One region of the Lysinibacillus sp. BNK-21 genome, then DNA from elsewhere that is predicted to be linked to it. Evidence: a T-box and tRNA genes for the amino acid it is inferred to sense, from the RefSeq annotation. Region 1 holds a T-box; the other holds one or more tRNA genes.

Region 1 (13,063 bases):
AGCAGGGATAACGATAGAGGTCATCAAGGAACTCTATCAAAAATTCCCTATTTTAGGTATTTGTCTAGGGCACCAATCGATAGGTCAGGCTTTTGGCGCAAATATAGTACAGGCAAAAAATATTATGCATGGAAAGCTGTCCCCATTACAATACGAGCAAACAGGTTTATTTGCCCAATTAGATGGGGATATCGAGGTTATGCGATATCATTCACTTATTATTGAAGAACAAACTTTACACAAGGATTTTAAAATACTCGCCACAGCAGGTGATGACGGAGAGATTATGGCCATTCAACATAAAGAATATCCTCTTTATGGTCTGCAGTTTCATCCAGAATCAATCGGCACAAAAGAAGGCAGTATGATGATGCAAGCCTTTCTAGAAAGTATAGCGTAATAAAAAAGCTGTCGCCTCATATATGAATGGGCGACAGCTTTTTATGTTATTGTTTCTTACCTGTAATTAAATTAGCTATTTCTTCTAATGTCATGGCAGAATTGACTTCATAGGAGCCGATTTGTAAGCTTCTAGCATATTTAGGGTTAGCAAGTAGTAACTCCATTTCAACACTATTGGTAATAATGCCACCGTCTTCAAGTTTTTGGGCCACACTATACGGTGTGATACCACTATAGATTTGCAGAGACATCGTTGTTACATCTGTATCTGCTTCTTCATCAGCTTGTTTAGATGCATCTGTTGTAGAAGTTTTTTCAGTCGTATGTACTTGCTTTAATTGATCCTTTAACGAGGCAATTTCTTGATTGGCCTTACTTAGTTTGTTTTGTAGTTCTTTTACCTGTTGTTGATTGGAAAATTCCTTAGTAGGAAGACCAATATTTACATCGAAGCGGTTTGCGAGTGCAAGCAATGCCCCAACAAGAAAAATGGCTATACCAAATGCACGAATGGCAGACTTATTCATCAATCAACGCCCCCCGTTTGCAATCACTTGCCGAACTTGCTCTTCTGTTAAATTTGAGCGAATACTAATATCTGCTACAGAAAGACCCTGTTTATTTAATTCAAGTACCTGACTAATAATAATTTGATGAATCGGTTTTGCTGGTGCTGTTGTTTGTCCAACTTTTGAACTCTGTGCAGCCTGTTGAACGGCCTGCATGACTTGGTGCACTTTAGGATCTTGACCTTTTGGAGGGATACTTGATTTTGATTTCACTTGGAACTCTGGCTCTAGTAAAAGTTCTTCCTCCACAATCTTAAGGCGACGTTTTAAATTATTCGTTTCTTGGAAGATGGAGATAGATAATTCTTCGACATCTTGTTCGATTTTTTTCGAGCTATTTTTGAAAAAGAACGAAACAATGATCAGAAAAATGCCAATACTCATTAATACGATGGATAAATCCAATAGTTTCACCTCAATGTAGTATGTAATTATAAGATATTTTACCATATGCAAACTTAATATGAAATGAAGGTAGATTTTTTTTCAGTTTATGTTATAATAGGTTAGTCGTATAAATCATGCTCAAATTTAAATTCTTGATATAGAGTGGGAGGGTTAATGATGCGCGTAAATATTACTTTAGCTTGCACAGATTGCGGCGAACGTAACTACATTTCTAAAAAGAACAAGCGTAACAATCCAGAGCGTCTTGAACTTAAAAAATATTGCTCTCGCGAGAAGAAATACACTCTTCACCGTGAAACTAAGTAATCGCTCATTAAGCCAAAACCACAAGTGGTTTTGGCTTTCTACATTTTATCACATCATTCAATGTAACAATTCCAGGAGGATATGAAGTTTTACGATATAGGAGGTAGCCTAGATGGATAAAACAACTTTACGAAACACGGTACGCCAAGCCCTTGCAACTATGACGGATGAAGACTATCATCGTCAATCATTAGCTGTGTTAAACAAGGTGCTACAGGAACCATATATAATAGAAGCAAATACAATTGGCATGACCATTTCAAATAAGCCAGAAGTCGACACAATTCTTATAATTGAGGAATTATGGAAACTAGGTAAAAAGGTCGCAGTTCCTAAATGTCACCCAAAAACAAGAGAAATGTCATTTTATGCCATTGAATCATTTGCACAGCTTGAAACTGTATATATGCATTTGCGTGAGCCCATTCCAGCAAAAAGTGAGTTTGTTGACGCAAATGAGATGGATATCATTGTTGTACCAGGCGTTGTTTTTGATCCATACGGTTATCGAATCGGCTATGGCGGTGGTTATTATGACCGCTATGTATTAAACTATAATAAGGGTAAGCTGATGTCGCTGCTCTTTGATGAGCAAATCATTGATTGTGTTCCTACTGAAGCACATGATTGCCCAGTAGATATCATTGTGACGCCCACAAAACGTATTGACTGTGTTGCACAACGAGGAGCGAATGAAAATGGATAAAATGCTAGATATTTATGAACTCTTGAAAACATATGGTACCTATATTTATACACGTGATCCTATTGGCGATTTGATGTTGATGGAGGATGAAATACGTGAGCTCTATAAAGCGAATGTACTAGATATAAAAGATTATCAAATGGCTCTACTGCTTATTCGACAAGAAACAACAAGACTTCGTATGGAAGAGCATAAAAAGTAATGTTTGAAATATAATGTAATTGGGTATTGTAAAATTAATGTAACATGTATGTAATATTCTTAAAAACAGTGGGTTTCCGCTGTTTTTATGTTTTTACGAAACTTTTTACAATGCAAAACGTATATATAGATATCTGGTGCATAGAAAGAGCAGGGAGAAAAAATTTTCCCTAAGATATGTGTTGATTATCTGTTAAAAAAGGATTAAGATATATTTTGTTTCCGTAACAAAATGTAAAAAATTATTATTTTTTTGTAAGGAAGTAGGGAGGATGTTAGGAATGAAATCAATAAAGTGGCCTAAACATTCATTTATGATACTAGCAATTATAGCAACTTGGATCAAAACGGTCATTGTTTACCACACAAGCTTTGAAATGAAAATTGAAAATGCAATGCAACAGTTTATTTTATTTATTAATCCATTAAGCTTCTTGCTATTTACGTATGGTTTATCACTATTCTTTAAATCAGCAAAAGCTAGAAATCGTTATTTGATTACGGTCAGCGTTATTTTGTCCATTGTTTTATACGGAAATGTAGCGTTCTATCGATTCTACAATGATTTTATTACGCTACCAGTATTATTCCAAACAAGTAACTTTAGTGACTTAGGAACATCAGTAGCAGCCATTGTTGAGCCTTGGGATGTATTATATTTCGTTGATGTCGTTATCTTAATCTTAGCGAATAAATTTTTACCAAAAATGAAAGATGCATTTAAAGTGAATATTGAATTCCGTCGTGCATTCTTTGTGCTTGCAATAGCAATGACATTCTTAAATTTAGGATTAGCAGAAACTGAGCGTCCACAATTACTAACACGTAGTTTTGACCGCGAATTATTAGTAAAAAACATTGGTACGTACAATTACCACTTGTATGACATTTATATTCAATCTAAATCATCTGCACAACGTGCGTTAGCCGATGGTAGTGAACTAGTAGAAGTGAACAACTATATACGTTCTAATCAGGCTGCTGTAAATCCAGAGATGTTTGGGAAATATAAAGGTCGTAACCTGATTGTGGTATCGATGGAGTCATTACAAAACTTTGTCATTAATAATGACATGAATGGTCATGAAATTACGCCATTCTTAAACTCTTTAACAAAAGATAAAGATACCTATTATTTCAGTAACTTCTATCACCAAACAGGGTTAGGAAAAACATCTGACTCGGAGTTTATTGTTGAAAACTCACTGTTTGGTTTAGGTCGAGGTGCTGTATTCTTCACGCATGGTGGAAATACGTATAATTCAATGGCTGAACGCCTTGGAGAAAATGGATACTTTACAAATGTCATGCACCCTAATAATAAATCATTCTGGAATCGTGACATGATGTATCAATCGTTAAAAATTAATAAATTCTACGATATAGATTCATATACTGTGGAAGAGGGGCAAGCTGTAAACTGGGGAATGAAAGATGTTCCATTCTTAGAGCAATCAGCTGCTTTAATGAAAGATATGCCTCAGCCATTCTACTCTAGACTTATTACTTTAACGAACCATTATCCATTTACATTGGATCCAGAAGATATTATGATTCCTGAATATGATTCAAATTCAGGTACATTAAATCGTTACTTCCAAACAGTACGTTACATGGATGAGGCTTTAAAAGATTTCTTCCAACAGTTAAAAGATCAAGGTGTCTATGATAATTCTATTATTGTGATGTATGGGGATCACTATGGTATTTCTGAGAACCATAATAAAGCAATGGCACAATATTTAGGAAAAGATCAAATTACACCAATGGATAATGCAATGCTTCAAGAAGTACCTTTATTCATCCATATCCCAGGAGCGGGCGATGGAAAAGAAATGACTGAGATTTCAGGACAAATGGATTTACGTCCAACGATCTTACACCTTCTTGGCGTTGAAACGTCAAAAGATATGCAAATGGGTGCAGATTTATTTTCTCCAGAGCATGAGGACTTTGTAGTCTTCCGTGATGGACGTTTTATTACAGATAAATACGTCTATGCTGGTGAAGCTTGCTATGACAAAGCAACTGGCGAAGAAATAGATGGTGAGCCATGTCAGTCTTATGCTGATCGTGCTACAATGGAGCTAGAAAATTCTGATGCCATCATTAATGGAGACTTACTTCGCTTCTATGACGAAAAAACAGGTAATTTAAAGCAGGATTCAGTTAAATAATCAAAGAGAGATCTCGTATAGGGATCTCTCTTTTTTATTGCTGATAAAAAAGAATTAGTCTCAAGCACTATTCATAAAATTTTTTTGTGAATCCTATGCTAAAGAAAACACCTTTCGCAATGTTTTACAACACTATGCAACGTGAATACACTTTATTGAACATTTCTTTTTATTGACAAATAGCAAGATACGATTATAATAAGTGTAAATATCTGCATAACGAAGATTTGTTTTTCGCATTTCGGAGTATAAGAGTGAAAGGCATCGAAAAGAACGAGTAACTTTAATGGAACTGACAGAGAGTAGCCGGTTGTTGAGAGGCGCAAGGGGATATTAAAGTGAATACATCTTGGAGCTGCGTACCGAAACTATAGTAGGCTACGACGGGGTTGCATCCGTAATCATTGCAAAAGTATCGCTATGGCTGTACTTGTTGAGGAGAGCTATGTGAATAGCTCTCGAAAAAAGGTGGTAACACGTTTATCTACGTCCTTTAGGAATTTCCTAAAGGCGTTTTTTTATGCCTTCTAAGCCAAAACGTGTAAAGCTATTAAAGCCTTGTAAACAAAATCGGTACCCCATTTACTCTTATAGAACTTGCAATATTAATATTTAATATTACAAGGAGATGTTTCGTATGTTTTTAACACCAAAGGAGCAAATAGCGATTATCAAGAAGGGTGCTAACAAGATCGTTGATGAACAGGATTTATTTGAAAAATTAGAGCGATCGTATAAAGAACAGCGACCTTTAACGATTAAGCTAGGGCTCGATCCGTCCGCACCAGATATTCATTTAGGTCATGCGGTTGTTCTACGGAAAATCAAGCAAATGCAAGATTTAGGCCATCATGCAGTTATTGTTATCGGTGATTTTACAGGACGAATTGGCGATCCTACAGGTAAAGCTAAGGGGCGAACAGCCTTAAATGACGATATAGTGAAGAAAAACGCCCAAACTTATTGTGAGCAAATTTTTAAAGTACTAGATCCGAACAAGACAACGGTTCGTTTTAATAGTGAATGGTTAGCGAAGCTGTCCTTTGAAGAAGTCATCAAGCTAGCAGCCACAACATCTGTTGCTCGACTTCTAGAGCGCGAAGATTTTCAGAAACGTTACCAACAGCACATCCCAATTGGTATACATGAGTTTTTCTACCCACTTATGCAAGCATATGATTCAGTAGAACTTGAGGCAGATATAGAGTTAGGTGGAACGGATCAGACGTTCAATATTTTAATGGGACGCACCTTACAAAAGCATCGAGGATTAGAAAAACAAATTGCTATTTTTATGCCCTTACTAGAGGGGTTAGATGGTATTGAAAAAATGAGTAAGAGTTTAGGTAATTATATTGGCATCAATGAAGCACCTGAGATTATGTTTAAAAAGGTGATGGAAGTACCAGATACTTTAATTATCAAATATTTCGAATTAGCAACAGATGAGCATCCACTACAAGTGCAGGCTATTCAAGATAGACTACAAAAGGGAGAGAATCCCCGCGATTTGAAATTCCTATTAGCAGAAATTATAACGGCTTTATACCATGGATCTACAGCAGTGGAGGAAGCAAGAGCTTATTTTGAAGCAGCATTTCAAAAAAAGGACATACCAAAAAACATTCCTATACTGCTCTTAGAAATTGATAAGGAAAGAATCGTGGATATCATTCCACAACTGGTGACAATGGGTTTTATTCAAAGTAAGAGTGAGTTTTTGCGGTTAATCAAGCAAAAAGGAGTATCCTTGAATGGAGAAAAAATGGCGATGGATGACATATCACAAGTATTAATGAATAATGATGTACTACAAATCGGCAAGAAGCGGTTTCTTCAATTCAATAAGTAATAATAGACAAAAAAAGAGCAATCTCCGAAGAGACTGCTCTTTTTCTGTCTGAATTTTAGTGTAATTTTGGTGGGTAACCGCTGTGAACAATCGTCATGATGACGAACCATCCGAATACAGCAGCACTTAATAAGTTGAAAACAACGCTTAATAGGTTCTTTTCTTTAATTGCTTGGAATGTACCAAATACAGCTAAAATCGCTACTAGACCAAAAATAACCATTAATAAGTTCATTAAAAATAGACACTCCTTTCGACATCAGAAAATGAATGTCGCAAACAATATTCCTCCTTAATTGTAAACGTTCTACTTGTTTTTGTCGAGGACTAAAATACTGTAAACTATGAACATTTATCGTCAAATTGTGGCAAAGCCTGTATAATAGGAAGTTGAGGTGATAACTATGATGAACGTACGAAGTTATTCTCTTGGTCCCGTCCAAACGAATTGCTATATCGTATCGAATAAAGAAAAAGAATGTATCGTATTTGATCCAGGTGAAGAGGCGGAGCGTCTAATTAAAACAATCCGTAGCAACGGCTTAAAACCTCTTGCTATCTTTTTAACACATGCCCATTTTGATCATATAGGGGCAGTAGATGCAGTGCGTGAGGTATTTGACGTTCCTGTATGGATTCATGAAAAGGAAGTTAGTTGGCTAGCAGATCCAACGAAGAATGGCTCTAGTAAATATCCTGCATTACCAGATTATAGGGTAGCTGCACCAGCGCAAGATACAATTATCAAAAAAGAACAGCAAATTGAAATAAGTAATTTTGTGTTTCAAGCTGTTTTTACACCTGGGCATTCACCGGGGAGTATTTCTTATATCTTTGAAAACGACGGTTTTGCCATCGTGGGAGATACGTTATTTGAACAAGGTGTAGGACGTACAGATCTATTAGGGGGATCAACCAAAATTTTATTGGAATCTATCCATAATAAACTGTTGACATTACCTGAGGATACTATTATCTATCCTGGACACGGTAATTATACAACGGTAGGCGCAGAAATGGAGACAAATCCTTTTTTAAATGGATTTTAAAACATGGATAATAAACTGTTTTAGCACATAAAAAAGCGTATCTCACCGAAAGTGAGATACGCGATTTTGTTTGTATTAATGACCGCCACCAGGTACGTGAATGAATGTTGTATAGTACGTGAAGCCAGCGAAGAATACAGTTAAATATGCTCCGAAAATGTACATGTACATACGTTCTGAAAGGTTTAAGAAGCCTAATAATAAGAATAAACCTGTATTACCTAAGAATAATAGCGATACCTCGTTCATACCTCCAAGGTAGAACATAACGGCAAAAATACCTGTCCAGAATGCCATAACTTTATACATATTATCCATGAAATTTCCCCTCCTTTTGCCCACGACACAATAATCTCTTACTCATTATAAATGATATGAAAGGTGTCTGTAAACTGGAACTTCTCCATGTTTGTGACAAACAAATGGATTTTTAATCTAGCTATCGATTTCTGTCACGTTTATTTCATATTTACATAAATCGCAATTATGTATCATACTTTCCATTTGCACAAATTCATTGTTCGTAAACAATGCATCTAATTGCCCTTTTAAATAGGATTCATGTAATGAACAAACAATTTCAGAATAGGCTGTCAGTTGCTCCTGGAATGGACAATTGAAGATGGAGAAGATAACTTTTTTTCCTTGCTCAGTTTGTTGAATCTGTGGAATATAGCCAATTAAAGCGGCATTGTCCGTTAATAGCTGAAGTTTTTCATCGAAGGAAAGAGAATTACTTAATGTCAATTCAGCACTCATATAATTTTTCATTTGCTGGTAGCCGTCTTGGTAGCTAATTTCCTGGCACTTTGTTAATGCAGATGGACCAAAGTCTTCAATTAATTGTATCGTCCATTTTAATAAACGATCTTCATCACGTCTTGGAAAAGTAAGAGATACGCCTTTTTCTGAAGCTTTATAAACACGTCCAGGTCTGCCACCTTTACCTGTTTTTACATAGTCAGCTGTAATAATATTTATTTCTGAAAGCTTCGTTAAATGAAGTCGAGCAACGTTTGGATGGATACCGAATTTATCAGCAATATGTTGTACAGTAACTGTTTTTTTCTCTTGCAATATGTACTCATAAATAGAGTATCTTGTTTCATCCGCTAGTGTACTAGTAATTTTTAATGGATGGATCATGAGCTTCACCTCTTTAATTAATTATAAAAATTATGTTCGTCTACCAAGTGTTAGGAAAATAATCATGTTGATACTATTATATTGTATTATTGAAAAAGATACAGTTCATTTCGGCATAAATATTAATTTTTTCATGTATTTATATTCTTTTTTAGTGGAAAATTGCACTTTATCCACATTTTTATAGCAAAAAACATTATTGGCAGAAAATTAACTTATAAATTTTTATTTTCTGAAAAGGGCTTTTCTCGTGGCGAGTTCCTCCTTATACTAGGAAATAACGAATAGAGCGGTCATATTCGAATGAACTAAAAGAGAGGTGCATATATGCAGAATTTTGAAACAGTTGTTGAACAAAAATGTGAGCAACTTTTACTAAAGGCCTATCATTTTGGAGCATCCGATTTATTGCTAGTTCCAGGAAACATAAAATATCGGATCTATTTTCGAAAATATGATAAACTTCTCCACGCTGGTGAGCTACCTCATGAACTTGCAGAAAGAATGATCTCTTACTATAAATTTCTTGCAGAATTAGATATTAGTGAGCGTCGTAAACCTCAAAGCGGTGCCTTTCAAAAGGCAATGGAGCAAAATTCTTATTCGTTTCGTGTATCCACACTGCCTTCTGTATTTTTAAAAGAAAGCTTAATTATTCGTTTACTTCTCCAAAATCATGCATTTCCACTAACTTCCCTAAGCTTTTCCAAAAGCGCAGCTTACCAACTCATGGAGCTGGTACAAAACCGACAAGGTCTTCTGTTTTTTACGGGAGCAACCGGCTCTGGCAAGTCTACTTCACTTTATTCCCTCATCCACTACTGTTCCACAGAATTGAATCGACATGTGATTTCTTTAGAAGATCCTGTAGAAAACAGCCAAGCCAATTTACTTCAAATTCAAGTCAACGAGCGAGCAGGCGTTACATATGCTGCAGGATTAAAAGCCATTTTGCGCCATTCACCTGATGTCATTATGATTGGTGAAATTCGCGATAGAGAAACAGCAAATATTGCCATCCAAGCCTCTCTAACAGGGCATTTAGTTGTCTCCACTATTCATGCAAAAGACTCCATTAATTGTCTCTATCGTTTAATGGATTTAGGTGTGTCGATAGAGGAGCTTCGTCAAACGGTTATCGGTATAGTTGCCCAAATGCTTGTTCAAACCTCAGCTATACATGAAGAACGTCGAGCTATCTTTGAGATATTACATGATGACCATCTATCAAGAGCCATCACCGCCATCAAAGATAAGGGCAATTACAAACTTCCTTATGATGTAACATTAATGGGACAAAAAGAATTAGTGGAGAGCCTATATGCAGTTACAAACATACATCGATAAAATTGTTCTTTTTTATAATCGGGCTACGAAATGGCGGGTAAAGGAGCAAGCTCAGCTTTTCAATCGTTTATGTGTATTAATGCAGGAAGGATATTTATTTCCCCAAGCTATTTCCATGCTACTACCTCATCATATTGAAGCACATGAGGACATACAGCAGCAAATTGATGAAAAGCTCAGACAAGGAGTAGGCGTTGCAGGGATATTTGAAACATTACAGCTAGGGAATCATTATTTAATGGCAATTAAGGTGGCGGAAAACAATGGCCACATGATAGAAGCATTTAAAGGTGTAGGTAAACAGATAACAGTAAGTGAAAAGACTAAAAAAAAGTTAATCAAGCTGCTGATCTATCCTGTCACACTGATTATCTTTTTATTGTTATTATTTTTTGTGTTTCGTACATTTTTTTTGCCGAACATTGAAAGAATGGTCGGCAGTCGTACCTCTGAAACAGAAGAGACAAGCATTGCATTGTCCAATCTGTTATTGCATGTTCCAGATGTAGTTATCTCGACCATGTTCATAGTAATAGGTAGCGTATTCCTTTTTCGATTCTATCTTAAACGACAAGCTGTTGCTCATCAACTTACAGTCTTATTAAAAATCCCCTTTATACAACGCTATTTTAGGTTGACTTTGACAAGGCAATTTGCTGCTTATTTAGGAAGCTTACTACAAAGTGGATTTTCATTACAAGCAAGCCTACAGCTATTAGAGGAACAGCAACTACAACCATTTCTTCAAGTTCTTTCACAGCGTATAAAAGATAGAGTCATCTTTGGAGAATCACTCACACAGGCGGTAACGATCATGGCCGTTTTTCAAAAGGATTTTCCGATGTTCGTTGAGCATGGCGAGCACAGCGGATATTTAGGAAAAGAGTTAGTATTGTATAGCGATTTATTAATGGAAAAGCAGGAACAGCTTTTGCAAAAAATATTAGCTTTTGTGCAGCCAAGTTTCTTTATCCTTATAGCTGCTTGTATAATAGCGGCTTATATCAGTTTATTATTACCCATCTATCACATGATTGAATTAGTTTAGGAGGAAGATGATGAAACGTCTTAACCAACAAGCTGGTTTTACTTTAATTGAGATGCTTATAGTTTTGTTAATTATATCCATTCTTATTTTAATTACAATCCCAAATGTTACAAAGCATTTCGCCACAATAGATAAGAAAGGCTGTACGGCTTATATATCCATGGTACAAGGTCAAGTAGAGGCGTATCGTGTAGATTATATGGCTTATCCTACCTTAGAGGATTTAGTGGCAAAGGGCTATTTAAAGGAAAATGAAACAACCTGCCCAAATAAAGAAGAAATAGTGATTACTAATGAGGGAGAGGTACGTCCAGCCAATGTCAACTTGGAAACAGGTACGGATAGCTAATGAATGTTCATAAAAACGGTGGTTTTACAATTCTTGAAATGCTGGTTGTCTTATTTCTTGTTATGAGTTTAACAGCGATTGTTAGTAAATTCTCATTGAAAATAGCAGAAACCAAGGAATTAGAACGATTTTTTACGCAATTACAACTGGATATTCAATATATTCAAACCTATAGTATGAGCCAACGACAATATATAGCCCTGAAAATGGAAGGTTCAACAAATCGTTATACTATTCAAAAAGATATTTATACTCATTTATATGAACGCTCTTTTCCAAAGGGGGTTGAATTTTTGCCAGCGGAGAGTTCAATTCAAACACTTGTCTATAACTATAGCGGCAATGTGATGACAGCAGGCACCATGGCATTTAAAACACCACAGGGCAAGAAAAAAGTAATCATAACATTAGGGCGAGGGAGAGCTAGGATTGAATGAGTCAGGCTATTCTTTTATAGAAACTATTTTAGGTGTGGGTATTTTGATGCTGCTTTGTACCTCGTTAATCCCCATTACCTATACGATGAAAACAAATCTTGCTAATAAAAAAATGGAGCTAATTGCAGCTGAAACAGCATACGAAGGTTTAAAACAGTACCATGCTATTCAAGTAACAGAGGGCTCTCGGACCATTGAACAGGTTGCTTATCATTGGATAGTTGACGAACAACAAGTTTGTGTCCAATTTCAAAATTTACAGGAGTCACGCCAAAAATGTATCCAAGTGACAGGTGAAGTGCATGAATGAGAAAGGCTATACATTAATAGAAGCTATGTTTCAATTAGTCGTTTTTGTGCTTATTTCTCATTTTTTTGTCCTTATAATACTTTGGTTTGCTGAAATGAAATCAACTATGCTAATAGATGAACAAACAAAGTGGGAACTATTTGTTTCTGACTTGAACCTCTCTCTAAAAGATATTTCCACCTTTTCCATTCGTGAAGATCAAAAAAGAATAACTTTCCAAACAGCTAATACGCTCCATCATATTGATTGCTACTCGAATATTATTCGTGAGCAGGTAAAGGGTGGACATGTTCCTATGCTAATAGGAATCAATAAATGTCAATTTAGCTATTCCGAAAATAAGCTGACGGTAGCTGTTGAAATGGCTAGTGGTATTCAAAAGGAGCGAGCCTTTTATGTGCCAATTATTGAAAAATGACAGAGGGGCTATTTTTTTGATCGCAATTGCATTATTATTTTTTGTAACTACTTTTGTTCTTGCGTATTATATGTCTTATGAAATGCAGTATCGAACATATGATGGGCTAGAAAAATTGAATGTTCGAGCTACGATAAATTTATTGGGACAAATTTTGTCAGACAGTGTAGAATCGTAGTTATAAGAAGGTGAATCGAATTGCGAAAAATATATTTAGTTGGTTTTATGGGTAGTGGAAAAAGTGCATTAGGAAGACGTTTAAGCTATTTATTGAAGATGCCATATTACGATATGGATCATGAGATTGTGCGTCAGCAGGGGATGACAATTCCACAGAT
Region 2 (18,916 bases), 960 kb from region 1:
TGAAAGAAGCACTACCTCTTGCAGATATCGTTATTTCTGTATTACCAAAAACAACAGAAACGACCCATTTATTAAAAGAAGAGCATTTTGTTGCGATGAAAAACAATGCGATCTTCATGAATTTTGGTCGAGGTAATTTAGTTGATGAAAACGTACTCATTCAAGCGATTGAAAGAAAGCAAATAGGACACGCAGTTTTAGATGTATTTGAAGAGGAGCCTCTGACATCCGACAATCCATTATGGACATTACCAAATGTTATAGTATCACCTCATGTATCCAGTCATTCTTCTCGTTATGTTGAGCGTAGCTTAGAAATTTTCAAGCCAAGCCTAACAAAATGGCTAAAGGGTGACACGGATTTAGAAAATGTTATGGATTTATCAAGAGGATATTAAGGAAAAAACCATTGATTTATTGAGGATAAGCAATGTGTGATTGTTGACGAAGTAGTACGAATTGGATACACTATTTATAACAATTATAAATTAATAATACTTATGGAAGAGGTGCATGACGATGTCTGCAACGCATTTACAAGATGCACTGGACACGTTGAAAACAACTGGTGTACGTATTACTCCTCAGCGTCATGCTATTTTGGAATATCTAATTCAATCAATGGCACATCCTACTGCCGATGAAATTTATAAAGCTCTTGAGGGTAAGTTCCCTAATATGAGTGTAGCGACTGTTTATAACAACCTGCGTGTATTTCGTGAAGTAGGTCTTGTGAAAGAGCTAACTTACGGGGATGCTTCAAGTCGCTTTGATTTCGTGACAAACGATCATTACCATATGATTTGTGAATGCTGTGGTAAGATCGTCGATTTCCATTATCCTGGACTCGACGAAATAGAGCATTTTGCATCACAGGTAACAGGCTTTGATGTGCATTCGCATCGCTTAGAGATATACGGCACTTGTCCATCATGTAAAGTTGCTACTGCTAAAGTACAATAAAAATCCTAGCTCTTAAAAAGGGCTAGGATTTTTTTGTTTTATTATAGGATTGATCGAACTCTTTACCTTCTAGAGTAGGATCAAGTGTTAATGGCTCATTGCAGTACATGCACATATCTACTCGGCCTAAAACCTTTGTATGTTTATGGCAATTAGGACACTCTACTTGAATAGCTCTTGTTGACAGTAATCCGATCCACGCATATACAACTGTGCTACCGATAATACAAAGAACACCTAGTGACATGAAAATTAAAACTAATATCGGGCTGTTTTTAAAGAAAATGCCTCCGTACATGACAATAAAACCAAAAAAGATTAGTGCTAATGCGAATGAACGAATTTTATTAATTTTACTTTTATAAGGTTTCATATTTCATCTTGCCTCCCAATCTAAAATCTACTATAACATATAAGGGCAAAGTATTTTAGCTTTGAACTGAATGAAAGAAGGAATACTTTTAGAGTATGTCGAATTTTTAACGGAACAAAACAACCTATATGAATAAAGGAGGGCTGAACATGGAGCAAGTACTGCGTCCGATATATCAAGAACGTGCGAGTCAGTCGAATACATTAGGCGTAATTTTAGTGGAAAAGCGTGAAGAACAAAGTAACGTTACAGATACATTTGATACGGTTTTACTCATTATCGTAAAAGAAGCAGAGCAACCAGTCTTTTCAAAACATTACTTATATGAAGGAAATAAAATCGCTCTACATACTGTTACGGAGAAATTAATTCGAAAATGGTTACTCATCGGTTCAAATAGAAAGGTTGTTGATTGGATATTCTTCGGTAGAGTATTATTTGATCGGAATGAATTTCTGCATAAACTAAAAATAGAATTGCAGGAATTTCCGTATAGTGGTCGTAAAATTAAAACAGGTATTCAATTTTCAAAGTTAATTCGTCGCTATTTGGAGGGGAAAGAATACTTTGATAAAGGAAGTTACTTAGATGCTTATAATCATGTTGTGGATTCGCTACATCATCTAGGCCGCCTATCTATTATCGATAGTGGCCTGTATCCTGAAGTAACTGTTTGGGCACAGGTGAAAAAAATCGAGCCAGCCATCTATAAGCTGTATGAAGAGCTAGTGACAAGTAATGAGCCAATAGAAAAGCGCTTAGAATTATTGTTTTTAGCAAGTGAGTTTTTAATCCACTCTCGTACACGAGATGGGGCACAGCATATATTAGAAGTCATGCAAACAAAAGAAATGTGGACTATTCAGGAATTACATGATCATCATGAACTTGTTAACTACTCAGTGGATTTAGAAGTGTTTGTTGAGTATCTAGTGGATAAAGGCTATATTCAAATTGAACCCATTGCAGCGAAAAATGATAGGATATTTCACCGTCATTACAAGGTAAATAAAGATGCTCTAGAAATGGGGCAATGACTGTAGTATGCTTGTAATCGAGGTATCTAAAAAATACCTCGATATTTTTTTAGAAAAGTAGTTGACGAATAATATCTTAGTATTGTATTATATTAATTGTCGCTAAGACATAAACGAATAACTCAGAAAAACACAAAAAACTTTTTTAAAAAAGTTGTTGACATGTTTTGAATGAGATGTTAATATAAAGAAGTCGCTGAAAAACGACTTAAATAATGAACCTTGAAAACTGAACAAGCAAAACGTAATCAATAAAGTTTTAAGTAGCTAGCTTCGGTTAGTGAACAAAACAAAAATTTTGGACATCAAACATGATGCCAGCAAAACAATTTGAGCTAATCAAATTTCTTTTATGGAGAGTTTGATCCTGGCTCAGGACGAACGCTGGCGGCGTGCCTAATACATGCAAGTCGAGCGAACAGAAAAGGAGCTTGCTCCTTTGACGTTAGCGGCGGACGGGTGAGTAACACGTGGGCAACCTACCCTATAGTTTGGGATAACTCCGGGAAACCGGGGCTAATACCGAATAATCTCTTTTGCTTCATGGTGAAAGACTGAAAGACGGTTTCGGCTGTCGCTATAGGATGGGCCCGCGGCGCATTAGCTAGTTGGTGAGGTAACGGCTCACCAAGGCGACGATGCGTAGCCGACCTGAGAGGGTGATCGGCCACACTGGGACTGAGACACGGCCCAGACTCCTACGGGAGGCAGCAGTAGGGAATCTTCCACAATGGGCGAAAGCCTGATGGAGCAACGCCGCGTGAGTGAAGAAGGTTTTCGGATCGTAAAACTCTGTTGTAAGGGAAGAACAAGTACAGTAGTAACTGGCTGTACCTTGACGGTACCTTATTAGAAAGCCACGGCTAACTACGTGCCAGCAGCCGCGGTAATACGTAGGTGGCAAGCGTTGTCCGGAATTATTGGGCGTAAAGCGCGCGCAGGCGGTCCTTTAAGTCTGATGTGAAAGCCCACGGCTCAACCGTGGAGGGTCATTGGAAACTGGGGGACTTGAGTGCAGAAGAGGAAAGTGGAATTCCAAGTGTAGCGGTGAAATGCGTAGAGATTTGGAGGAACACCAGTGGCGAAGGCGACTTTCTGGTCTGTAACTGACGCTGAGGCGCGAAAGCGTGGGGAGCAAACAGGATTAGATACCCTGGTAGTCCACGCCGTAAACGATGAGTGCTAAGTGTTAGGGGGTTTCCGCCCCTTAGTGCTGCAGCTAACGCATTAAGCACTCCGCCTGGGGAGTACGGTCGCAAGACTGAAACTCAAAGGAATTGACGGGGGCCCGCACAAGCGGTGGAGCATGTGGTTTAATTCGAAGCAACGCGAAGAACCTTACCAGGTCTTGACATCCCGTTGACCACTGTAGAGATATAGTTTCCCCTTCGGGGGCAACGGTGACAGGTGGTGCATGGTTGTCGTCAGCTCGTGTCGTGAGATGTTGGGTTAAGTCCCGCAACGAGCGCAACCCTTGATCTTAGTTGCCATCATTTAGTTGGGCACTCTAAGGTGACTGCCGGTGACAAACCGGAGGAAGGTGGGGATGACGTCAAATCATCATGCCCCTTATGACCTGGGCTACACACGTGCTACAATGGACGATACAAACGGTTGCCAACTCGCGAGAGGGAGCTAATCCGATAAAGTCGTTCTCAGTTCGGATTGTAGGCTGCAACTCGCCTACATGAAGCCGGAATCGCTAGTAATCGCGGATCAGCATGCCGCGGTGAATACGTTCCCGGGCCTTGTACACACCGCCCGTCACACCACGAGAGTTTGTAACACCCGAAGTCGGTGAGGTAACCTTTTGGAGCCAGCCGCCGAAGGTGGGATAGATGATTGGGGTGAAGTCGTAACAAGGTAGCCGTATCGGAAGGTGCGGCTGGATCACCTCCTTTCTAAGGATTATTTCGGAATACAAACCTTGGGTTTGTAAGATTACGTTTTGCGTTCAGTTTTGAAGGTTCATTCTATCTGAATGAAACACTTCAAAACTTGTTCTTTGAAAACTGGATAAAACGACATTGAAATTGTAACAAACACATTTATTTTTTAAGTTTTTTATAGGCTTAATAACTTGGTTAAGTTATTAAGGGCGCACGGCGAATGCCTTGGCACTAGGAGCCGAAGAAGGACGGCACTAACACCGATATGCTTCGGGGAGCTGTAAGTGAGCTTTGATCCGGAGATTTCCGAATGGGGGAACCCACTACGTTTAATCGCGTAGTATCTTGACGTGAATACATAGCGTCTTGAAGGCAGACCCAGGGAACTGAAACATCTAAGTACCTGGAGGAAGAGAAAGAAAAATCGATTCCCTGAGTAGCGGCGAGCGAAACGGGAAGAGCCCAAACCAAGAGGCTTGCCTCTTGGGGTTGTAGGACACTCTATACGGAGTTACAAAAGAGCGAGTTAGATGAAGCGACTTGGAAAGGTCCGCCAGAGCAGGTAAAAGCCCTGTAGTCGAAAGTTCGTTCTCTCCTGAGTGGATCCTGAGTACGGCGGAACACGTGAAATTCCGTCGGAATCCGGGAGGACCATCTCCCAAGGCTAAATACTACCTAGTGACCGATAGTGAACCAGTACCGTGAGGGAAAGGTGAAAAGCACCCCGGAAGGGGAGTGAAAGAGATCCTGAAACCGTGTGCCTACAAGTAGTTAGAGCCCGTTAATGGGTGATAGCGTGCCTTTTGTAGAATGAACCGGCGAGTTACGATTACGTGCGAGGTTAAGCTTTAGAAGGCGGAGCCGCAGCGAAAGCGAGTCTGAATAGGGCGAAATAGTACGTGGTCGTAGACCCGAAACCAGGTGATCTACCCATGTCCAGGGTGAAGGTGAGGTAACACTTACTGGAGGCCCGAACCCACGCACGTTGAAAAGTGCGGGGATGAGGTGTGGGTAGCGGAGAAATTCCAATCGAACTTGGAGATAGCTGGTTCTCTCCGAAATAGCTTTAGGGCTAGCCTCGTGATGAGAATACTGGAGGTAGAGCACTGTTTGGACTAGGGGGCCATCCCGGTTTACCGAATTCAGACAAACTCCGAATGCCAGATATTTATACACGGGAGTCAGACTGCGAGTGATAAGATCCGTAGTCAAAAGGGAAACAGCCCAGACCACCAGCTAAGGTCCCAAAGTAATCGTTAAGTGGAAAAGGATGTGGCGTTGCACAGACAACCAGGATGTTGGCTTAGAAGCAGCCATCATTTAAAGAGTGCGTAATAGCTCACTGGTCGAGTGACGCTGCGCCGAAAATGTATCGGGGCTAAACGATTCACCGAAGCTGTGGATTGACATCTACGATGTCAGTGGTAGGAGAGCGTTCTAAGTGCGTTGAAGTCAGATCGGAAGGACTGGTGGAGCGCTTAGAAGTGAGAATGCCGGTATGAGTAGCGAAAGACGGGTGAGAATCCCGTCCACCGTATGACTAAGGTTTCCTGAGGAAGGCTCGTCCGCTCAGGGTTAGTCGGGACCTAAGCCGAGGCCGATAGGCGTAGGCGATGGACAACAGGTTGATATTCCTGTACCACCTCCTCACCGTTTGAGAAATGGGGGGACGCAGTAGGATAGGGTAAGCGCGCCGTTGGTTGTGCGCGTCCAAGCAGTAAGGCGTGTGTGTAGGCAAATCCGCACACTGTAACGTTGAGCTGTGATGGCGAGTCCGTATGGACGAAGTTCCTGATTTCACACTGCCAAGAAAAGCCTCTATCGAGGTGAGAGGTGCCCGTACCGCAAACCGACACAGGTAGTCGAGGAGAGAATCCTAAGGTGTGCGAGAGAACTCTCGTTAAGGAACTCGGCAAAATGACCCCGTAACTTCGGGAGAAGGGGTGCTCTTGAGCGTGCAAGCGCATGAGAGCCGCAGTGAATAGGCCCAGGCGACTGTTTAGCAAAAACACAGGTCTCTGCAAAACCGTAAGGTGACGTATAGGGGCTGACGCCTGCCCGGTGCTGGAAGGTTAAGAGGAGTGGTTAGCGCAAGCGAAGCTGCGAATTGAAGCCCCAGTAAACGGCGGCCGTAACTATAACGGTCCTAAGGTAGCGAAATTCCTTGTCGGGTAAGTTCCGACCCGCACGAAAGGCGTAACGATCTGGGCACTGTCTCAACGAGAGACTCGGTGAAATTATAGTACCTGTGAAGATGCAGGTTACCCGCGACAGGACGGAAAGACCCCGTGGAGCTTTACTGTAGCCTGATATTGAATTTTGGTACAACTTGTACAGGATAGGTAGGAGCCAGAGATCTCGGAGCGCCAGCTTCGAAGGAGGCGTCGGTGGGATACTACCCTGGTTGTATTGAAATTCTAACCCATGCCCCTTAGCGGGGCAGGAGACAGTGTCAGGCGGACAGTTTGACTGGGGCGGTCGCCTCCTAAAAGGTAACGGAGGCGCCCAAAGGTTCCCTCAGAATGGTTGGAAATCATTCGTAGAGTGTAAAGGCACAAGGGAGCTTGACTGCGAGACCTACAAGTCGAGCAGGGTCGAAAGACGGGCTTAGTGATCCGGTGGTTCCGCATGGAAGGGCCATCGCTCAACGGATAAAAGCTACCCCGGGGATAACAGGCTTATCTCCCCCAAGAGTCCACATCGACGGGGAGGTTTGGCACCTCGATGTCGGCTCATCGCATCCTGGGGCTGTAGTCGGTCCCAAGGGTTGGGCTGTTCGCCCATTAAAGCGGTACGCGAGCTGGGTTCAGAACGTCGTGAGACAGTTCGGTCCCTATCCGTCGTGGGCGTAGGAAATTTGAGAGGAGCTGTCCTTAGTACGAGAGGACCGGGATGGACACACCGCTGGTGTACCAGTTGTCTTGCCAAAGGCATCGCTGGGTAGCTATGTGTGGACGGGATAAGTGCTGAAAGCATCTAAGCATGAAGCCCCCCTCAAGATGAGATTTCCCATTACGCAAGTAAGTAAGATCCCTCAAAGACGATGAGGTAGATAGGTTCGAGGTGGAAGTGTGGTGACACATGGAGCTGACGAATACTAATCGATCGAGGACTTAACCAAAAAAGTTTGAAACATTCAATGCACCGTTTATCCAGTTTTGAAAGAATAAAATATTAGAATATACTTGTAATTTTTATAAGATATGTTATAATAAGTATTGTCTTTCAAATAGTCTAGTGATGATGGCAAAGAGGTCACACCCGTTCCCATACCGAACACGGAAGTTAAGCTCTTTAGCGCCGATGGTAGTTGGGGGCTTCCCCCTGTGAGAGTAGGACGTCGCTAGGCTATATACTAAAATTATTCCGAAGTAGCTCAGTTGGTAGTAGCACCTGACTGTTAATCAGGTTGTCGCAGGTTCGAGTCCTGCCTTCGGAGCCATTCTTGGAGAGTTGTCCGAGTGGCCGAAGGAGCACGATTGGAAATCGTGTAGGCGGTTAACACTGTCTCAAGGGTTCAAATCCCTTACTCTCCGCCAGCACTTTGATGTGTTCCAAACGATGGCCCCTTGGTCAAGTGGTTAAGACACCGCCCTTTCACGGCGGTAACACGGGTTCGAATCCCGTAGGGGTCACCAATTCAATACCCAGATGGAGGATTAGCTCAGCTGGGAGAGCATCTGCCTTACAAGCAGAGGGTCGGCGGTTCGAGCCCGTCATCCTCCACCATTATTTTAACAATATTATAGTATTATCGCGGGGTGGAGCAGTGGTAGCTCGTCGGGCTCATAACCCGAAGGTCGTTGGTTCAAATCCAGCCCCCGCAACCAAATGGTCCCGTGGTGTAGCGGTTAACATGCCTGCCTGTCACGCAGGAGATCGCCGGTTCGATCCCGGTCGGGACCGCCATTTATTTTAAAATATGGGTCAGTAGCTCAGTTGGTAGAGCATTAGATTGAAGCTCTAAGTGTCGGCGGTTCGATTCCGTCCTGACCCATCTTATTTTTTTGCCGGTTTAGCTCAGCAGGTAGAGCAACTGACTTGTAATCAGTAGGTCGTGGGTTCGATTCCTATAGCCGGCACCAGATATTCCCGGAGGGGTAGCGAAGTGGCTAAACGCGGCGGACTGTAAATCCGCTCCTTAGGGTTCGGCGGTTCGAATCCGTCCCCCTCCACCAGTTTTATTATTTTAGGGGCATAGTTCAACGGTAGAATAGAGGTCTCCAAAACCTTTGGTGTGGGTTCGATTCCTACTGCCCCTGCCAATTAATTTTATGGCGATTGTGGCGAAGTGGTTAACGCACCGGATTGTGGTTCCGGCATTCGTGGGTTCGATTCCCATCAGTCGCCCCATCTCATATAAAATTAATAAACATCATAATACAATGGCGATTGTGGCGAAGTGGTTAACGCACCGGATTGTGGTTCCGGCATTCGTGGGTTCGATTCCCATCAGTCGCCCCATTGTTGGGGTATAGCCAAGCGGTAAGGCAACGGATTTTGATTCCGTCATGCCTAGGTTCGAATCCTAGTACCCCAGCCATTTTTGCGGAAGTAGTTCAGTGGTAGAACACCACCTTGCCAAGGTGGGGGTCGCGAGTTCGAACCTCGTCTTCCGCTCCATGTATGACGGCGGCATAGCCAAGTGGTAAGGCACGGGTCTGCAACACCCTTATCACCGGTTCAAATCCGGTTGCCGCCTCCATATTTTAACTGTTAATCGGTTTATCCGATTTTTTTTATCTCCATTATGCCGGTGTGGCGGAATTGGCAGACGCGCACGACTCAAAATCGTGTTCCTTTGGAGTGTCGGTTCGACCCCGACCACCGGTATCATCAAATTAATAAAAATTAAGAAAGCTCATAAATCTTGATATAACAGGGTTTATGAGCTTTTTATATTAGGGGAATTGCAACAGGTTTAGAAAGAGAAGGATTCTTTTTGAAGAAAAGGTCAACGAGAATAAAAAAAGTATAGAAAATTCATTGGAAGAGAATAGTATGAGTTTTAACATAGAAGTTACTCATGGGTTTGAATCTCCAAAGGAATCATTAGAAACATAATTAAAACAAGAATGTTTATATTAGCATTCTTGTTTTTTTATGTGATAAAACATTGTGTGTCAGAACGTTCGCTATGATAGACTAAGCAGTTATGTTTATGTAAAACAGGTAAATTTGTTTTACAAATTTTACAGGGCTTTAGAGGGTAATAAATATCTTTACAATATTTTTCTATAAAGGTTGTGCCATTTTAGACGCCTGAAAAGAATAGGTTTATCCTATAGATTTTAGGTAAAAGACAAAGACATCTGTTTCAACATCAATAATTTTTTGAACTTTGGTGGAGAGAGAATATTTTCTTTTATACATTGATTTTTAGATTTCTATTTTTAAGATCTTTCATGGACCAATAAAACCCTACGAGTTGCATCTTCTAGTTGATTGAAAGTTAACAATCAACTAGAAGGTGCAGTTTTTATATATGTGTTGAGTGATGGACTTGATGTGGATGTAATCGATAGCACAAGAGTTGTCATTTTACTCCACTACATTTATATAATCATAAACGTAATGGAGTAAGTAGAAAAAATACGGTTATGTGGAAGAAAGAAGATGATAAGAGTAAAGAGACTGTTAGAGCTTATGACTGTGTATAGTAGTAATACAGGAACAGTATTAAAGGATTGTTCACAATGTAAAAGAGGAGGAAGTGGTAAAAGGGATGCGTGTAAAAAAATCAAAGTATCTTCTTTCCTATAAAGAAGAGGATGAATATCTAATTATTAATATTTATACGAATCAAATTTACGCACTAGATAAATTTAGTTCATTTATTTGGGAAGAGTTTGATAAAACACCAATAGTCTCTGATATTTCCAAATTAATAGCTAAAAGGACAAATGAAGATATTTTAATTATTCAAAAGGATTTAGATGGATTTTTAAATTCGTTGTCAAAAGGAGGTTTAATTAAATTTGTATAATATTTTATATTTATACAAAGAATTAATATTTTTAGATTTCCAAATACGGAGAAAAGGTTTTGATGAAGTCTTTAGACGCTATATAAAAAAATATACTATAGAGGGTTCTAAAGAGATTTTTACTGAGGAGAATTCTGAAGAGATTTTGGAGTGGTTTATTCTTTTAGACCAAGTTTGCTGTTGGTATCCTAGGAAAGCAGATTGTATACACAAAACGTTAATTGGTTATAAGATACTTCAATCTAAGTATGGTATACCAGTAAACATGGTAATAGGGATAAAAAAATTTCCCTTAGAGGCACATGCCTGGATTCAATATCAGGGCCACAATCTATTTGAAGAAATGGAAAATCTTGATTCGTTGAAAGTGATTATAGATTCAAACTCGTATATGAAGGGAGTTGAACTTAGGTGAATTGGTATGTGTTTGAATTTATGGATAATTCGGAGGGAGAAGTGGATAAAAATGGACATCTTAAGATCAACAGTAAATCAAAAGTAAATTATTTCAACACATCCTCACAGAACTTTGTTTTGAAAGCAGCATATGCTCAAAATACGACCCCATATGTGTTTTTTGAAAATAATGATGTGTTAATAGTGGGAGACATTGTGATATACAATATTTTGAATCATGGTGTATATGAAAATGTTGATTGGACTGAGCAAGAATTACTCACTAATTTAATTTCCCTTTATAACACATTTGGTTTGGATTTTGTGAAGCGTTTAGATGGCGAGTTTTCATTTGTTCTATTTGATAAAAAGAATTTAACATTAATGGCCTGTAGAGATACCTTGGGGGTAAAAAGGCTCTTTTATTTAAAAACCGATACAAAATTAGTAGTTGCGAGCGATATCTTTCTATTGAAAAGTTATCTAAATACACCTGAGTTGAACGGTGTTTACTTTCAAGAATATCTAAATGCAAAAGGAATTGTTGATTCCTATTTAACGCCATATAAAGAGATCTTGCGTTTACCGAGTGGGAATATGTTTGTTTATGAAAATAAGGAAATTAACCTAATAAACTATGTGAATTATGATGAATTATTTTCTGATAAATGGATGATGAAGGAGACAACTATAAATCGGGAAGCGTTAATTGAAGAATTCGAAAGTATTTTGAACAAAGCAGTTTTGAGGAGAGTACGGAAAAGCGAGCGAAATACGGTGTTATTAAGCGGTGGCTTAGACTCAACTACTATTTTTAATGTGTCAAAACGATTGGGGCATAGATACGGAGAAATTAATTCGGTAAGCGTTGTTTTTGATGAATTAAAGGAATGCGATGAAAGTGCATATATAACGGAATTATTAGAACAATATAATTCTAAAGGTACTTTTCTAAATTATGATTCAGTATTGATGTATGAAGATCTTCGGAATAATATATTACGTTTTGACGAACCGTATGCTACTGCTCCTACATGTGAATTTATTTCTCCCTTAATAGAGTCAAGTGTGAACAATAATACATATAGTATCCTAACAGGTTATGGTGGTGACCAACTTTTAACGAATCCGCCGTATTTATTAAGAGATTACGTTAGAGAAGGAAAAATAAAGGATATGTTCGGCGATTTAACTAAATATTGTATGTATACAAATATGTCTGCTTTTAAAGGATTACGTGAGTACATCATTCAACCACATCCTTTTAGTAGAACAACTAAAAATAAACGGAATCATGCTAGAAATTTATTGCATCAAATGTTAAATGCAAAAGCCAATCATTATATGGATAGGGCGATAGGTGGCTTTTATGGTGCGGATATAAAACATCCTTTTTTAGATAGGGAGTTAATTTCTTTTATGATTAAAATCCCTAGTCATATTCTCTTTGATCCTTTCTACACGAAAAAAATTTTAAGAGACTCTCAGAAAAATAAGTTACCTGACAGTATTCGACTGCGTATAAATAAAACATCACACATTGCTCATACATTAAAGAGTATAAGGAAAAATTGGAATTCAATTTATTCTAATGTAAAGTCACCTTTAGTTGTCTCAAAGTTAGGTCTTTGTTCCGAAGAGTTTTGGGAAGAAAATTTATATAAGTGGAGAAATGGTTTGTTGATAGATGAGGCTTTTTTATTACTGTTCTCCATTGAAGTATGGATTATGCAAGAAGTGTAATGAATCAATATTAATAAGGAGGCTGTTAGTGTAGGTGTATTGTGCTATTTCTAAGGGTTGCAGGAGGAAATAATTATGTTAATGACATATAGCAAACCAATGCTTTTAGATAGTGGAAATAGTTCGGAAATCATTAAAGGTCAATGTGGCTGGGGTAAAGAATTGCCATTTTTTGATGAAACAGGTGCTGTAAAAGGTAGTTATAGAAGACGTAAATATAGAACCGAACCATGTTATGGTCCTGGAGTTGTAAATATATGTTACGTTTGTAAGACTGAAACGGTTAGTTGTTCTGCAGAAAAAGATGACTGCTAACTTATAAATAGGTTAATACCAAAACTATTTTATTTATTTCGATGTTAACTGTAATTAATGTTCTACTTTTTTATTACATAAAAGTTGTAACAGGAATGTATAGTCAAGAACAGGTTTTGGTGAAGAGTCTACGATGAATCGTTATGGTTCTATAGCAGAAAATAAATACAAAAACTAAATTTGCCCTATAGTAATAGCACAATACTCCTACAAAATGTGAAATGAACGTTTTCATATTTTTCTAACTGATAAATAAAGTATGACACTAATTTTCGGGATTGTATTTTTGATTTTCTTTTTTTACAATTTGACAAAATTAAGAAACTGCATTGATTTTCAGCGGAGATTTATACAGATTGAGCAAATAGATTTCCTGGAAAAGGGAAGAACATATTTGATTTCGGATGAAAATAACATTTTTGATAACTTATATGTTTTGAATGCTTTTTATCGTAGAATTTCAAAAAAGAGAGAAGTTATTTTGATAAAAGTGTTATTTGAAAACGATAACGAGATAAAAGTCGAACATTTGATGAAATTAAATCAATTGCAAATTGAAGAAATTCCAGTATTACTATATATGGGTGAAAAATATTATTGGGAAGATATAATGAATTTTTCTTCATAAGGTAAATCTCTTTGAAACAATATAAAATTTTGTGTGTATTTTACTATTAAAATCCTTGTATATTAAAGGATTTTAATAGTGGCTTGAAAGAAAAGGAGTTGACTGAATATCATTATTGTTTATCTGGTTGTAGCAATTATTTTTCTAAAAAACGGATTCAATAAAGTTTTTAAAATTTATCATTATTACGTGGCGATAAATGAAAAAATAACAATATCTCCGATATTCGTAAGCATTTTAGTGAGTTTAGATGTGCTTGTAGGTATCTCCTTATTAATTCAATTTGTGAATGTTTACATATGTATGACCGCTGTAATGTTGCAATTGTTCAATCTTTTTTTACTGTTTAAACCTTCTAAAGGAGGAAAGACACGTAACTGTGGTTGTTTTGAAAACATACCTATCAATATAAATATAAAAAATTTAGGATACAATTATGTGAAATTCACATTAACTTTCTTAATTTTTTTAGGAGAGATACTATGATTTATATTTTTTGTTATGGTTCTGCTTTAGTATTGATACTTTCTGGGATTTCTAAATTAATCTCACATTCAAATACAAAGCAGTTTTTTTTAAAGTATATTCCTATCAATGATATTTTAATTACATTTTTGGCATTGTTATTCCCATTATTTGAAATTGTAATAGGTGTCAGTTTGTTTATTTATGCTCACCCTATACTTTATATTAGTGCCTTATCTTTAATTTTACTCTTTATAATTATTAATTCGTATGCACTTATTAATAAGATAGAAGAGGACTGTAAATGTTTCGGCAATTTAATTCCAACTAAGACAGGACTGGGTGGCTTAATACAAAGTCTATGCATGTTTTTCAGTATAGTGCCACTACTCTATTTTGATAAAGGTAATATGAATATACTTGACTTTGGCAATATATTTTATCTCGTACCTGTTCTTTTATGGTTCATCACTTTAATAATTATTAGAAGAAACGTAGAGGTGGTGTAACGATGGACATGGAAATTTATTATGCTTTCGTCATCATTTCTTGTGTATTAATGCTTAGCATTTTGATTTCATTAAGAACTAGACGAGTGCTAAATGTAGAAAAATGGGGACCGATGGAAAAAAACGTTTTTCCGTTGATTCCATTGAAGAATAAACAATTTGAATCTGTTAAAGTTCAAGATATTATGAATGAGATTAATGTGCAGACTTTAGTATTTATTGATAGTCAGTGTTCTGCTTGTAAAGCAACATTAAAAAAACTCAATTTTTTAATTCCTGTTAAAAAAGAAAAGTATATTTTTATAGCAACGGATACGATAGAAAATCGGGATAACCTGAGCTATTTAGAGGATGAATATATTTATTTTATAGAAGAAGAAATTCTTTCTAATCAGTTAAAAATAGATGTCTTTCCAATGTATCTAGTTTTGAATACTAATAATTTTGTAGTAGAGAAGAAAGGAATCGCAAGTTTAGAAAATCTTTTGGATGTGAATGACTATGAAGTTGAATGAATTAAAATTCCATGAGAAAGATCGACCTGTTAGAGACTTTTTCTATTCACAGTATTTTTATTTGAAAAATATTTGGAGAGAACAAAAGAGCATATTTCTTTTTTTAACTATTTTAAGCATAATAACTTCTATTATGTTACCTTTAGAAATTTTGCTACAGAAAAGGTTGATAGATCAACTAACGGTGGTGCAGAAAATTCCTAATGAATTGGGGTTTGTGTTAGTTCTCCTTGTAGCAATAACGTTTCTTAGTCTATTTGGACAACTATCTGGAAAAATTCAAGATTATCTATTTCGAAAAATTTCTTTAAGAGTGAATTATTTATTTAAAGCGATGTTAAACAAAAAAGTAACTAGCGTTTCTTTAGAAAACTTTGAGTCTAGCTTTTTTTACAATCAAGTGAATCTGGCAGCCAAAGCATTGGAAGGAAATGGGTTAGGTACAACATATTCTTTTTTGCAGATCATTACAAGTGTATTTTCGTTATTTTCAGTTTTTGCGATTTTAATGGCTATTCATTGGACATTACCTTTAACTGTGCTTTTATCAACAATTCCCGGGGTTGTCATTGTTTTTTTTAGCAAACTTAAAAATTATAAAGTTGAAAAAAACGTTGTATTTAAAGAAAGAGAGCTTTCTTATACAGAATCCCTTTTTTTTGACAAAAGCTATTTAAAGGAAATTAAAGTGTATACATTGAGTGATTATTTACTGGAAAAATGGAAAAAACTTTATTTTTATACGATGAACAAGAGACTTGAAGTGACAAAGTGGGAACTGAAAAATAGTGCAGTGATGATACTATTTGTAGGAGTTATCAATACAGGTGTATCTGTATTCTTTGTTTATCAACTAGTAGAGAACGCTTTAACAATAGGGAGTTATGTGGCGTTAACTGCAGCTATAATTACTTTACAGGGCATTTTTGCTCAAATTGGTGCACATATAGCTTCTATTTTTGAAGCAGCTATTTATAATAATGCATTAATCAAGTTGTTGAAAATAGAACATTTTGATGACGAAAAGAGAGAAGAAATTAATTCTATTGAAACGATTGATATTAAAAATGGCACTTTCAACTATCCTTATTCTGATATTTCAGCTTTTTCAAAATTGAACTTTTCAATACGAAGAGGAGAAAAAATTTCGATTGTAGGTGGAAACGGTTCAGGGAAAACAACACTCGCCCATTGTTTAGTAGGATTATTCAATTTGACAGAAGGAACGATTTTAGTAAATGGAGAAAATATGACCGACATTGATAAATCTAGTTTACATAAACAAGTTGCTGTTGTTTTTCAAACATTCCCTAAATATATGTATTCCTTAAGAGAAAATATTGGTTTTGGCAATGTAGATGACATGGAGAATGACCAGAAAATATGGGATGTCATAAGAAAAGTAGGATTGGGACATAAATTATCAATCCATAATGTTGACTTAGATACTTATTTATCTAAAGAAATGGATGGCGGAATTGATCTATCTGGGGGAGAATGGCAAAAAATAGCTTTAGGACGAGCGCTAATGAAGGATGTTAGTTTGATTTTGTTGGATGAACCTACAGCGTCATTAGATCCTCATTCAGAATTAAAAACACTTGAATTATTTGATAGCATGACAGATGATAAAACAACGATTACGATTACACATAGAATCGGACCCACGAAATTATCAGATAAGATTATCGTAATGGATAAGGGGAAAATTGAAGAAATTGGTACTTTTGATGAATTAATAAATAATAAAGGATTATTTTATCGTATGCATCAAGCCCAATCCAAATGGTATGAGCGAAAGGAGCATTTTCATGAAACCGTTGAAACTACATGAGACACAAAATATGAAAGAAACCCCATTAGTAGTGATGAAAAATGTGTCAAAGGAATTTCAGTCAAAGGATTTTATTGTACAAGCACTAGATACAATCAATTGTGAAATTTACCAAAACGAAATCGTAGCAATAATGGGTACGAGTGGTTCAGGGAAAAGTACATTACTTAATATTTTAGCTGCTTTAGACAAACCTACACATGGGGAATTAATGTTTCAAGGTGTACCAATGATTGAGCAATTTCAAGAACCGATAGCATCGGAATTTAGAAAACGAAATATAGGTTTTATATTTCAAAATTTTAACTTATTAGATGAATTGACGGTATCAGATAATGTGGCTCTGCCTTTAATTTTGCTAGATGAGGACTCTAAAAAAATTGCGCAAAAGGTGAAAGATGTTTTAACAAAAATGTCAATTAGTGATTTAGCTGTGAAGAAACCACATGAATTATCTGGTGGGCAAAAACAACGAGTGGCTATATCACGAGCGATTATTGCCAATCCGCTATTATTACTGGCAGATGAGCCAACAGGGGCCTTAGATGTGAATACAACTAATGATATTTTAACAACACTTGTTCAATTGAAAAATCTAACAAATCAAACAATTATATTGGTAACACATGATCCACATGTATCGACTTATGCTGATCGTGTACTATTCTTTCATAAAGGGAAATTAGTAGATAGTTATATCAATCAAGTAAATAGCGATAATTTATCGATGATTTTTGACAAATTTAAAAACATACAGAGGAGTTATCTCAATGTATGATTTAAAGAATATTGCTTGGAAACTTTGTAGAGCTGCTAAAATACAAGTAATCATTGCCATACAAGTTGTAGCACTCGCTGTTTGTTTAATTGCAACAATGTTGATCTATGTTGAAAATGCACGAACAGAAATGGAAGACAATATTCGTAACTTGTATGGGGATGTGGATATTTCTGCTGGTTATAACCTTTCATCTAGTCAAGAGTCTAGTCAATGGATTACGAAAGAAAGTTTTAATCAGATTAAAACTTTAGAAGAAGTCGAGCTTGTGGAACCGATTTTACTACAATTTACATCTATTGATAAGATTGAAGGAGCCTATACATTAGGTGTTACAAATGGGCATTTAACAAAAGGATTTTATCATTTGAACGACATACCGAAAGATAATGAAGTTATTATTTCACATTCGTTATCAAAAACATTAAATAAGTCTGTTTCAGATTCAATTATGGTAAATGGTAAGCCGTTTCTTATAAAAGGAGTGCTATCTCCTAATGAATATGGAGAAGATGCGCCTATTCTCTATATGGACATTGATTCTTTGAAAATTGTAAGTAGTATTCCATCGGATGTAAAAGGCTTGTTTGTCATGATTAAAACAACGGATGTGTGGCAGACAGCTACTGTATTACATCAATTTTTCCCAAATATACGTGTAGATATAACGAAAGAAACGGACTGGGTACAAGCAAATTTAAATTCCTTACTCGTTTTCATCATGATGTTAGTGTTTAGTATTATCATTATTAGTGGTCTATTATTGAAGTCCACTTTTTCATTATTATTTAGTCGTTTACAAGCCCAATTTTTCGTTTTAAGAACAATGGGAGCAACGACAGGGCAACTAAAAAAGATTGTCAACTATCAATCGACTATCATATTACTAATAGGTGTGGGGACAGGCACAATCAGTAGCCTTTTGTTGCTAAAATTCGTTGTCCCATCTTTGGTTGAGATGGTTGGCTTACCACAAGCCCATTTTAACATTCCTGTTGTCTATTTTTCAGCAATTTTACTTGCTATTTATTTCTTACTCTACATGTTTGTGTTTGTTCAAGTAGCGAGGGTAACTAAAATATTACCTTTAGCAATGAAAAGAAATTATGAGTTTAAATCATATCATTGGACGAAATGGAAGACCGTACTTACTTTTATAGTAGGTGTGATGTCCTTACTTATTCTTGCACAAGGTATTTTGCAAAATGATGCAATTCAATCAATTATTCTCATTTTTACTGGAAGTGTATGTATCATAGGTTGTCTATTCTTTTTATTCCCATATATGATAGTATACACATTGAAAAAATATTCTTCCTGGATTCATCGCTATTTAGGAAACAAAGCGCACTATGTAAAAATTCAATTCATCCCTAATTTAAGTAACTATGTTCCTGTTGTTTGTATATTAGCGATTTTGATTATGATTATTACGTTTAATGGTACATTTTTGAAATCTATTGTACAATCCGAGGAAACAACGAT

What was found. The T-box of region 1 lies ahead of tyrS (tyrosine--tRNA ligase). A T-box ahead of a tRNA ligase gene usually reads a tRNA of that ligase, here a tRNA-Tyr.
Region 2: it has a tRNA-Tyr gene. The T-box ahead of tyrS (tyrosine--tRNA ligase) is inferred to sense a tRNA for this amino acid. The anticodon was not compared.

Annotation. Positions count from the first base shown of each region.
Region 1 is NZ_JBLQTS010000001.1:1,493,035-1,506,097, forward strand. It holds gene ACMGGO_RS07525 (anthranilate synthase component II) at 1-400, shown strand, start outside; gene ACMGGO_RS07530 (hypothetical protein) at 447-929, opposite strand; gene ACMGGO_RS07535 (hypothetical protein) at 933-1,385, opposite strand; gene rpmG (50S ribosomal protein L33) at 1,536-1,685, shown strand; gene ACMGGO_RS07545 (5-formyltetrahydrofolate cyclo-ligase) at 1,798-2,391, shown strand; gene ACMGGO_RS07550 (YqgQ family protein) at 2,384-2,593, shown strand; gene ACMGGO_RS07555 (LTA synthase family protein) at 2,874-4,769, shown strand; T-box leader at 5,025-5,266, shown strand; gene tyrS (tyrosine--tRNA ligase) at 5,407-6,621, shown strand; gene ACMGGO_RS07565 (DUF2759 domain-containing protein) at 6,677-6,856, opposite strand; gene ACMGGO_RS07570 (MBL fold metallo-hydrolase) at 7,026-7,670, shown strand; gene ACMGGO_RS07575 (DUF2626 family protein) at 7,746-7,988, opposite strand; gene ACMGGO_RS07580 (helix-turn-helix transcriptional regulator) at 8,106-8,816, opposite strand; gene comGA (competence type IV pilus ATPase ComGA) at 9,144-10,163, shown strand; gene comGB (competence type IV pilus assembly protein ComGB) at 10,138-11,211, shown strand; gene comGC (competence type IV pilus major pilin ComGC) at 11,222-11,560, shown strand; gene comGD (competence type IV pilus minor pilin ComGD) at 11,560-11,997, shown strand; gene ACMGGO_RS07605 (hypothetical protein) at 11,990-12,307, shown strand; gene comGF (competence type IV pilus minor pilin ComGF) at 12,300-12,725, shown strand; gene ACMGGO_RS07615 (hypothetical protein) at 12,742-12,903, shown strand; gene ACMGGO_RS07620 (shikimate kinase) at 12,924-13,063, shown strand, end outside.
Region 2 is NZ_JBLQTS010000001.1:526,617-545,532, forward strand. It holds gene ACMGGO_RS02585 (D-2-hydroxyacid dehydrogenase) at 1-398, shown strand, start outside; gene perR (peroxide-responsive transcriptional repressor PerR) at 520-963, shown strand; gene ACMGGO_RS02595 (YgzB family protein) at 986-1,336, opposite strand; gene ACMGGO_RS02600 (nucleotidyltransferase-like protein) at 1,486-2,373, shown strand; rRNA gene ACMGGO_RS02605 (16S ribosomal RNA) at 2,723-4,274, shown strand; rRNA gene ACMGGO_RS02610 (23S ribosomal RNA) at 4,456-7,383, shown strand; rRNA gene rrf (5S ribosomal RNA) at 7,496-7,611, shown strand; tRNA gene ACMGGO_RS02620 (tRNA-Asn) at 7,628-7,704, shown strand; tRNA gene ACMGGO_RS02625 (tRNA-Ser) at 7,710-7,801, shown strand; tRNA gene ACMGGO_RS02630 (tRNA-Glu) at 7,826-7,900, shown strand; tRNA gene ACMGGO_RS02635 (tRNA-Val) at 7,916-7,991, shown strand; tRNA gene ACMGGO_RS02640 (tRNA-Met) at 8,018-8,092, shown strand; tRNA gene ACMGGO_RS02645 (tRNA-Asp) at 8,096-8,171, shown strand; tRNA gene ACMGGO_RS02650 (tRNA-Phe) at 8,187-8,259, shown strand; tRNA gene ACMGGO_RS02655 (tRNA-Thr) at 8,272-8,347, shown strand; tRNA gene ACMGGO_RS02660 (tRNA-Tyr) at 8,357-8,440, shown strand; tRNA gene ACMGGO_RS02665 (tRNA-Trp) at 8,454-8,527, shown strand; tRNA gene ACMGGO_RS02670 (tRNA-His) at 8,540-8,615, shown strand; tRNA gene ACMGGO_RS02675 (tRNA-His) at 8,651-8,726, shown strand; tRNA gene ACMGGO_RS02680 (tRNA-Gln) at 8,731-8,805, shown strand; tRNA gene ACMGGO_RS02685 (tRNA-Gly) at 8,811-8,885, shown strand; tRNA gene ACMGGO_RS02690 (tRNA-Cys) at 8,894-8,967, shown strand; tRNA gene ACMGGO_RS02695 (tRNA-Leu) at 9,015-9,095, shown strand; gene ACMGGO_RS02700 (PqqD family protein) at 9,988-10,248, shown strand; gene ACMGGO_RS02705 (lasso peptide biosynthesis B2 protein) at 10,241-10,663, shown strand; gene ACMGGO_RS02710 (asparagine synthase-related protein) at 10,660-12,387, shown strand; gene ACMGGO_RS02715 (hypothetical protein) at 12,463-12,702, shown strand; gene ACMGGO_RS02720 (hypothetical protein) at 13,097-13,330, shown strand; gene ACMGGO_RS02725 (hypothetical protein) at 13,454-13,816, shown strand; gene ACMGGO_RS02730 (MauE/DoxX family redox-associated membrane protein) at 13,813-14,304, shown strand; gene ACMGGO_RS02735 (hypothetical protein) at 14,307-14,819, shown strand; gene ACMGGO_RS02740 (ABC transporter ATP-binding protein) at 14,806-16,653, shown strand; gene ACMGGO_RS02745 (ABC transporter ATP-binding protein) at 16,631-17,431, shown strand; gene ACMGGO_RS02750 (ABC transporter permease) at 17,424-18,916, shown strand, end outside.